DNA from 2 places in the Bradyrhizobium sp. SYSU BS000235 genome. Region 1 is predicted to be linked to the other one. Evidence: predicted binding sites of a transcription regulator. Region 1 holds the regulator's gene; the other holds the start of a gene.
What was found. Region 1 encodes LexA, which represses DNA repair genes until DNA is damaged. Its sites were predicted from a motif close to TGTTCNNNNTGTGTTCNG; they were not measured.

Region 2: a site for LexA is predicted at 2,408-2,425, ahead of ACP0KA_RS19415 (ATP-dependent helicase). Genes of this name have one in related genera too.

What each region holds. Positions count from the first base shown of each region.
Region 1 is NZ_JBMHJM010000001.1:5,088,576-5,092,524, reverse strand. Features, by position in the region: gene glp (gephyrin-like molybdotransferase Glp) at 1-1,085, shown strand, start outside; gene lexA (transcriptional repressor LexA) at 1,272-1,982, shown strand; gene ACP0KA_RS23965 (ComEC/Rec2 family competence protein) at 2,131-3,949, opposite strand, start outside.
Region 2 is NZ_JBMHJM010000001.1:4,156,878-4,160,826, reverse strand. Features, by position in the region: gene ACP0KA_RS19435 (SDR family NAD(P)-dependent oxidoreductase) at 1-88, opposite strand, end outside; gene ACP0KA_RS19430 (hypothetical protein) at 328-519, shown strand; gene ACP0KA_RS19425 (alkene reductase) at 605-1,780, opposite strand; gene ACP0KA_RS19420 (winged helix-turn-helix transcriptional regulator) at 1,869-2,318, shown strand; gene ACP0KA_RS19415 (ATP-dependent helicase) at 2,456-3,949, shown strand, end outside.

The sequences.
Region 1 (3,949 bases):
TGCGGACACAGCCACCGGCCGCGATGTCGGCGATGGACGGCTACGCCGTGCGCGCCGCCGACGCCGTGCTCGGCGCTCGTCTCAAGGTCATTGGCGAGGTCGCCGCCGGGCGGCCGCTCGAAGGAGCGCTCGCCGCAGGCGAAGCCGCGCGCATCTTCACGGGTGGCGTTGTACCGGATGGCGCCGATGCCGTCGTCATCCAGGAAGACACCGCCCGCGATGGCGACCTCGTCACGATCAACGAAGCGATCGAACTGGGCAAGAATATCCGCAAGGCCGGCATCGATTTCCGCGAAGGCGACATGCTGCTGAAAGGCGGTGCACGGCTTACGGATCGCGATCTGTCGCTGGCTGCCAGTATGAATCATCCAAAGCTTCCGGTGCGGCGCCGTCCAAAAGTGGCGATCCTGGCCACCGGCGACGAACTGGTGATGCCGGGTGAAACCCTTGCTCCGGGACAGATCGTCTACTCGAACGGCTTCGCTTTGCGTGCGCTCGTTCGCAGCGAAGGTGCCGAGGCGATTGATCTGGGCGTCGCGCACGACACACTCGAATCGACCACGGCAGGCATCAGCCGTGCGCGGGATCAGGGTGTCGATGTCCTGATCACCACAGGTGGTGCGTCCGTTGGCGATCACGACGTCGTCAAGCGCGCCCTTGAGCTCGAGGGCACCGACATGGCCTTCTGGCAAATCGCCTTGCGCCCTGGCAAACCGATGATGCACGGCCGGCTCGGCGCGATGCGCGTGTTAGGACTGCCGGGCAATCCGGTCTCGTCCTACATCTGCGCGTATCTATTCCTGGTGCCGCTCATCCGTGCCCTCTCCGGCCGCGCGATGGTCGATCATCACTTCGAGACGGCGACGCTGGGTCACGAGCTGGCTGCCAACGACAAACGGCAAGACTACCTTCGCGCCCGACTCACGACAGACAGCTCCGGTATGTCCACCGCGGTCGCAGTCGGCCATCAGGACAGCTCGCTCGTCGCCAATCTGTCGTCGGCCAATGCACTGATCATCAGGCCTCCGTTTGCTGCTCCTGCAGCGAAGGGATCGCCCTGCACCGTGCTCAGGCTTCCCGGCTGATCTGCAAAGCGCCCGACAGATTCTGGCTCCGTGCCGGATGGGTTCTTTAGTCTGTTGACCTAAAATTAACGATTGCAGAACACATATGGAACATATAGTGTTCGTTCATGATTTGTTTCGAGTGACTCGCTTGAAATAAAGAACAACGAGCCACTCCGATCACCGGGATATTTGGGGAGCATTTAGATGCTGACGCGCAAACAGTATGAGCTTTTGCGGTTCATCAATGAGCGGCTGAAAGAGGCCGGGGTTCCTCCCTCCTTCGACGAAATGAAGGATGCGCTGGATCTGCGTTCCAAGTCCGGCATCCACCGCCTGATTACGGCGCTGGAAGAGCGCGGCTTCATCCGGCGCCTCGCCAACCGCGCCCGCGCCATCGAAGTCATCAAGCTGCCTGAGCTGGGCGCCAACGGCGGCGGCAACGCGCGTCGCGGCTTCACCCCCAGCGTCATCGAGGGCAACCTCGGGAAGATCCGCACCAGCACACCGTCGACCACTGAGGACGACACCAGCTTCCCGGTGGCCGTGCCCGTCATGGGCCGGATCGCAGCCGGTACGCCGATTGAAGCTCTGCAGACCCGCAGCCACACCATCAGCGTCCCGCCGGACATGCTTGGCTCCGGCGAGCACTATGCTCTGGAAGTCCGCGGCGACTCCATGGTGGAAGCAGGCATTCTCGACGGTGACACCGTGCTCATCCAGCGCAACGAAAGCGCAGACACCGGCGACATCGTCGTGGCGCTCATTGATGAGGAAGAAGCCACGCTCAAGCGGTTCCGGCGTCGCGGCGCCTCGATCGCACTGGAGCCGGCGAACGCCGCCTACGAGGTCCGCATCCTGCCGCCGAACCGCGTCCGCATCCAGGGCAAGCTGATCGGGCTGTACCGGAAGTACTAAGCTGGGTTTCCGGGTCCACGCGCGCCCGGAATGACCGCCATGAGCGGTCTTCCCGACGATCGCGTGACACCCTGGCGCAGCCGACCGGAAGACTGCCGCGGCGCGCGTTCGCCGAAGGCGGCTTTAACGGAAATACTGTGAGCCGGGGTCAGTCATCCGGCTGCAGATCGGTCTCTGCCGGCGTGGCATCGACGGGCGCAGGTCGACCTGAGGTTGCCCTTGAGGGTTGAGCATCCAGCTCCGCCTCGGGCACAGCAGGCGACCACGGGCGATCCGTGCCGCGCGGTTTGGATGCGGTGATGCTGTAGCCGTTTTGCGTTTTGTAGAGCGCAAGCGTTCCTTGCCGTTGCAGGACGTTCCGCTCGAGCACCAATGCCTTGCAGTCCGATGGCGGCTGCCGTGTGGTCACGATGACGGCGGCGCGCCCACAGTCGTCTGCAAAAGCTCCTGGTGATCTACTCAGCGCAACAAAGGCGCCATCGCCGGCCTGAACAACGCAACCGGCGTCGTCACACGACACGCCATCCGCTGTCGAAGCTTCACCTGCGGTCCGTGCATCGGCATCCGCGGTCAGCCATTCCCGCACGAGAAAGGCGTCCTTGCGGGTTTGCATCAAGCGAAGCTGCCCGTCTTTGCCGCGAACGCCCACACTGTGGCCGTCACTCGAGACAAGGATATCCGGCTGCGGTGCCGCCACGGCGCATACAGCGGCGATCACCACAAGTCCCGCCCCCGTCCAGCGCAACGGCGAGCGCAGCAATCCCATGGCGATGATGCCGGCGCTCATGGCCAGTAACGGGCCGGTCCCAAATGCCGCCATATGGCCGATGGCGCCCGGAAGCGCTGCCACCCACTGCGATACCGTGATCATCCAGCCGATGCCGAAGTCCATCATCCGCCAGAACATGCCATCAAATCCAAATGGCATGGCGATCAATCCGAGCAATCCGGCTGGCATCACCAGTGCCGAGACCACCGGCATCGCCGCGAGATTGGCGAGCACGCCGTAGGGTGTGATGCGATGAAAATGGAATGCCGCGTAAGGCATCGTCGCAAGCCCCGCGATCAGCGACGCTAGCATCAGCACGATTAGTTCGCGCCCGCCCCACAAGGCAGCCCGCGCGACGCGTGAATTGTCCGGCGAAGCAAACAGGTTGGGCATGCCGACCTGCACCAGCGCAACAAGCCCGAGTGTGGCGGCAAACGACATCTGAAAACTAGGATGGACAAGCGCTTCCGGCGACGCCACCAGCACAATCATCGCGGCGACGGCAAGGGTCCGGAACGTCACCGCGCGGCGATCGACCATGATGGCGATCAACACCACCGCGGTCATGAAAAACGATCGTCGTGTGGCAACTTCAGCCCCCGACAAGAGCAGATAAAAGGCCGCGGCGGCGAGTGCCGCAGCCGCAGACCATTTCTTGATTGGAAATGTGACGGTCAGTGACGGAAACAGCGCAAGCAGCGCACGCACGGCGAAGAACACGACGCCGGCGACAACGGCCATGTGATAGCCGGAAATCGACAGCACGTGCCCGAGGCCGGAAATAAACATCGCGTCATTCACCGGCCCAGAGATCGCATCACGCCGCCCCGTCAGCAGCGCTGTCGCGATGGCACGCGAGTCACCGCTCAGCACGGTCCGTATCCGGCCATCGATCGCGTCACGCATGTTCTGCATCGCGGTCGCGTAGCGCAGATACGCCCCGCCCGCGCGCGGCGGCTCGACCGTCTTGATCGCGCCCATCACAAAGCCCGACGCGCCGATCCCCTGAAAATACATGTCGCGTCCGAAATCGTAAGCGCCTGGCCGCAACGGCGACAATGGCGGCAACAGCCGCGCCTTCAGTTCGACGAAGCTGCCGACCGCAGGCGCCGTGCCTTTCTTGACGGACAATCGCACACGCTCAAGCCTGGTTGGATTGCGCGGCGCCTCTATCGCTTCCACGCGCAGGATGAACCGA
Region 2 (3,949 bases), 930 kb from region 1:
CCGCCTCCGCCAAGGCTTGACCGAGCGCCAAGCCAATGCCGCTTGCGCCGCCTGTGACGAATGCGGTCTTTCCGGCAAGGTCCTGCATTGACTTTCCCCAATCCAAACAGCCGACACCACTCATCACAATAGTGGGCGGCCGTCGAGCAACGACGATCCCAGGCGGGGTCATTCGCATCGATCTCGGCCGGTCTGCGTCATGTCCGGTGATGGTCACGGCAGAGCGTTCAAGCCCGCTCGGTTGGCCGGCTCAGGCCTTGACGATCTCCCTCCGCGCGACCAGCTTTATCCTATGCTTTGGTGCGGATAGTCATCGGAGCTTGCACGATGGAAACCATCTTCTGGGCGGTGCTGACGATCGGGTGTTTCTATTCGGTGTATCTCGCCGGGCGTATTGCCGAACGCCGCGGCCGCAGCTTCAAGGTCTGGGCCTGGATTGCAGTCATCATCGCGCCGCTCGCGCTTCCGCTGGTGTACCTGTTTCCGAATTTGCATCGCGAGAATGGCGATCACGCGTAAGAGCGCTTGCGAAACCGCCTTCTTGCCTGAACGCGACACGGCGCATGATGCGGCCCGGAACGAGCGCCTGATCGATCCGCCGTGGTCAGCTGGCCGCCGCGTCCAGCGTCACCGATCGATAGGTGGGAAAGTCCGTGTAACCCACCTCGCCATTGCGGGTGTAATAAGCTGATCGGTCCGCGACGGCCAACGGCCAGCCGTTCTTGAGACGCTCAACGAGGTCCGGGTTTGCGATATACGGCCTGCCGAAGGCGATCAGGTCCACCAACCCGGTGTCGAGCGCGTCCTGGGCGCGGGCGCGATCATTGAAGCCGCCACACCAGATGAAGGCGCCTGGAAACAACGCCCGGGCCTTGGCAAGCAGCGCGTGGTCGAGATACCGAGGCTTGAACACGCCCGTCTCCATGTTTCCTTCAGGCAACAGCTCGTAGAGCAGATGGATGTAGGCCACGCCGCGGCGCCCGAGTTGCTCGACAACATACAGAAACGTGTCCTCGACAAGAGGGTCCGCCGGCATGGAGCCGTACTTGCCGAAGGGAGACAGACGAACACCCACACGCCCCGGGCCGAATTCAGCCACCACCGCATCGACGATGTCCATCAGGAAACGCGTGCGATTGTCCATGCTGCCGCCGTAGCGGTCGGTGCGGGTATTGAGCACCGAGTTCATGAACTGCTCGATCAGATAGCCGTTGGCCGCATGAAGTTCGACGCCATCGAACCCGACCTTCCGTGCATTGGCAGCGGCTTTGGCGAAGGTATCAACCATGGCCGACACCTCATCGGTGCTGAGAGGTCTCGGGGTCTCCACAGGCATAAAACGCAATCGTCCGTCCGGACCGTGGGCGAATACCTCTGAACCCTCAGCCCTTTCCGCGGTCACGCCCACCGGGGCTTGGCCGTGCGGCAGGATCGAGGAATGGGCCAGCCTGCCGACGTGCCACAACTGCATGAACATCGTGCCGCCACGCCGGTGAACCTCATCGGTTACCAGGCGCCAGCCTCGCATTTGAGCTTCCGAGTGAATTCCGGGGATCCTCGCGTAACCGTGGCTGGACTGATCCACGTCGTTGACCTCGGAAATGATCAGGCCCGCACCAGCCCGCTGGCCGTAATAGGTGGCCATCATCCCGTTCGGGATGTCACCATCGGTCGGAAGCTCGCCCTCGGACGTTCGCGTACGGGTCATGGGCGGCATGACAATGCGGTTCTTCAACGGAACTGTGCCGCCAAGCAGTTGAGATTCGAACAGGTTGGCCATAGATCTTCCTCCGGTCGGGTTTGATCGAAGGCTTACGTAGTTTCGGCAGGCGCCCGCCTCTACACACCGTTTGGTCAGTGGTCGACAGATGAAAATCATCAAGAGATTGCCGGGCTTGCCGGTCGAGCGCGCACTCAAGGTCCTCTCCGGACGGTGGAAGGCTGTCATTCTTTATGCGCTGATGGATGGCCCGCAACGCACCTGCGATCTGGAAAACCGCATTGTCGGCATCTCGCAGAAGGTCTTGATCGAGCAACTCCGCGCGCTTGAAGAACACGGCGTGGTGAGCCGGCAACCCAGCGCCGTGGATTCTCAGGGGATCGAATATCTGCTCACCCCGCTCGGCGAAAGCCTGAGGCCCGTGTTGGATTCCCTCATCGAATGGGGAGCCCACCACGCCAAGGAGCTCGATGAGGTCGATCGACTTCTGCCATGCAGTGCTGTCACGCGAGAGCGTACCAAAGCGCGCGAGAAAACCGAGAGCACATCTCGGACAGCCACAGCCAAGAGGCGTCAGGCTGGATTCTCGAACAGATAATGCGCTTCCGTCCTTCGCATTGAGCTTTCAAGCGCCTCGGCGCCGCTCCACTTTTGCCTTTCGCTGAACGCGCCGGTTCGTTGCGCTTGCAGAACAAATCGTGGACTCTCCCTCTCAGGCAGGGGGATGATTCGGTGTTGGCAGCGGCTGCAACTTCATATCTGGAGACGTTGAATCCAGAGCAGCGGCGGGCTGTCGAGCACGGCGTTGGAACCAACGGCACGGTCGGACCACCGCTGCTGGTGATTGCCGGTGCCGGTTCCGGAAAAACCAACACGCTGGCGCATCGTGTGGCCCATCTCATTATCAATGGCGCCGATCCGCGGCGTATCCTGCTGATGACGTTCTCGCGCCGCGCCGCCAATGAGATGACCAAGCGGGTCGAGCGCATCGCCCGCAAGGTGCTGGGCGACAATGCCGGCGTCATGACCGACGCGCTGACCTGGGCCGGCACGTTTCACGGCATCGGCGCGCGGCTGCTGCGCGACTATTCCGACCAGATCGGCCTCGATCCGTCGTTCACGATTCACGACCGCGAGGATTCCGCCGACCTCATGAACCTGATCCGGCACGAGCGCGGGTTCTCCAAGACCGAGAGCCGCTTCCCCACCAAGGGAACCTGCCTGTCGATCTACTCGCGTTGCGTGAATGCCGAATTGCCGATCGAGCAAGTGCTCGGGCAATTCTTCCCGTGGTGCTCGGGCTGGGCCAATGAGCTGAAAGAATTGTTCGCCGCCTATGTCGAAGCCAAGCAGAAGCAGAACGTGCTCGATTACGACGATCTGCTGCTCTACTGGGCGCAGATGGTTTCCGATCCCACGATGGCGGACGACATCGGCGGCCGTTTCGATCATGTGATGGTCGACGAATATCAGGACACCAACCGCCTGCAATCGTCGATCCTGCTGGCGCTGAAGCCGGGCGGCCATGGCCTCACTGTGGTGGGCGATGACGCGCAGTCGATTTATTCCTTTCGCGCCGCCACCGTGCGCAACATTCTGGACTTTCCGGATCACTTCAATCCGCGCGCTGACATCGTCACGCTCGACCGCAACTATCGCTCGACGCAACCGGTGTTGTCGGCGGCGAATGCCGTCATTGGCCTTGCAAAAGAACGCTTCACCAAAAATCTCTGGACCGAGCGCACCTCCACGCACAAGCCGCAGCTCGTCACCGTGCGCGACGAGGTCGAGCAGGCGCGCTACATCGTCGAGCGCGTATTGGAGAGCCGCGAAGAAGGCAATCTCCTGAAGCATCAGGCGGTGCTGTTTCGCACCTCATCCCACAGCGGGCCGCTGGAAATCGAGCTGACCCGCCGCAACATTCCGTTCGTGAAATTCGGCGGGCTCAAATTTCTCGACGCCGCCCATGTCAAGGACATGTTGGCGCTGCTGCGCTTTGTCGAAAACCCCCGCGATCGCGTCGCAGGCTTCCGGGTTCTTCACCTGCTGCCGGGCGTAGGGCCTGCGTCGGCACAGCGCGTGCTGGAGCGCATGGCAGAAGCAGCCGATCCGCTCAGTGCGCTGTGCGACTTGCCGCAGCCGCCGCGTGCCGGCGCAGACTGGAAAGGCTTCATCGAAACCGTTGGCAATTTGCGCTACTCGGAATGGCCGGTCGATCTCGAACGCGCG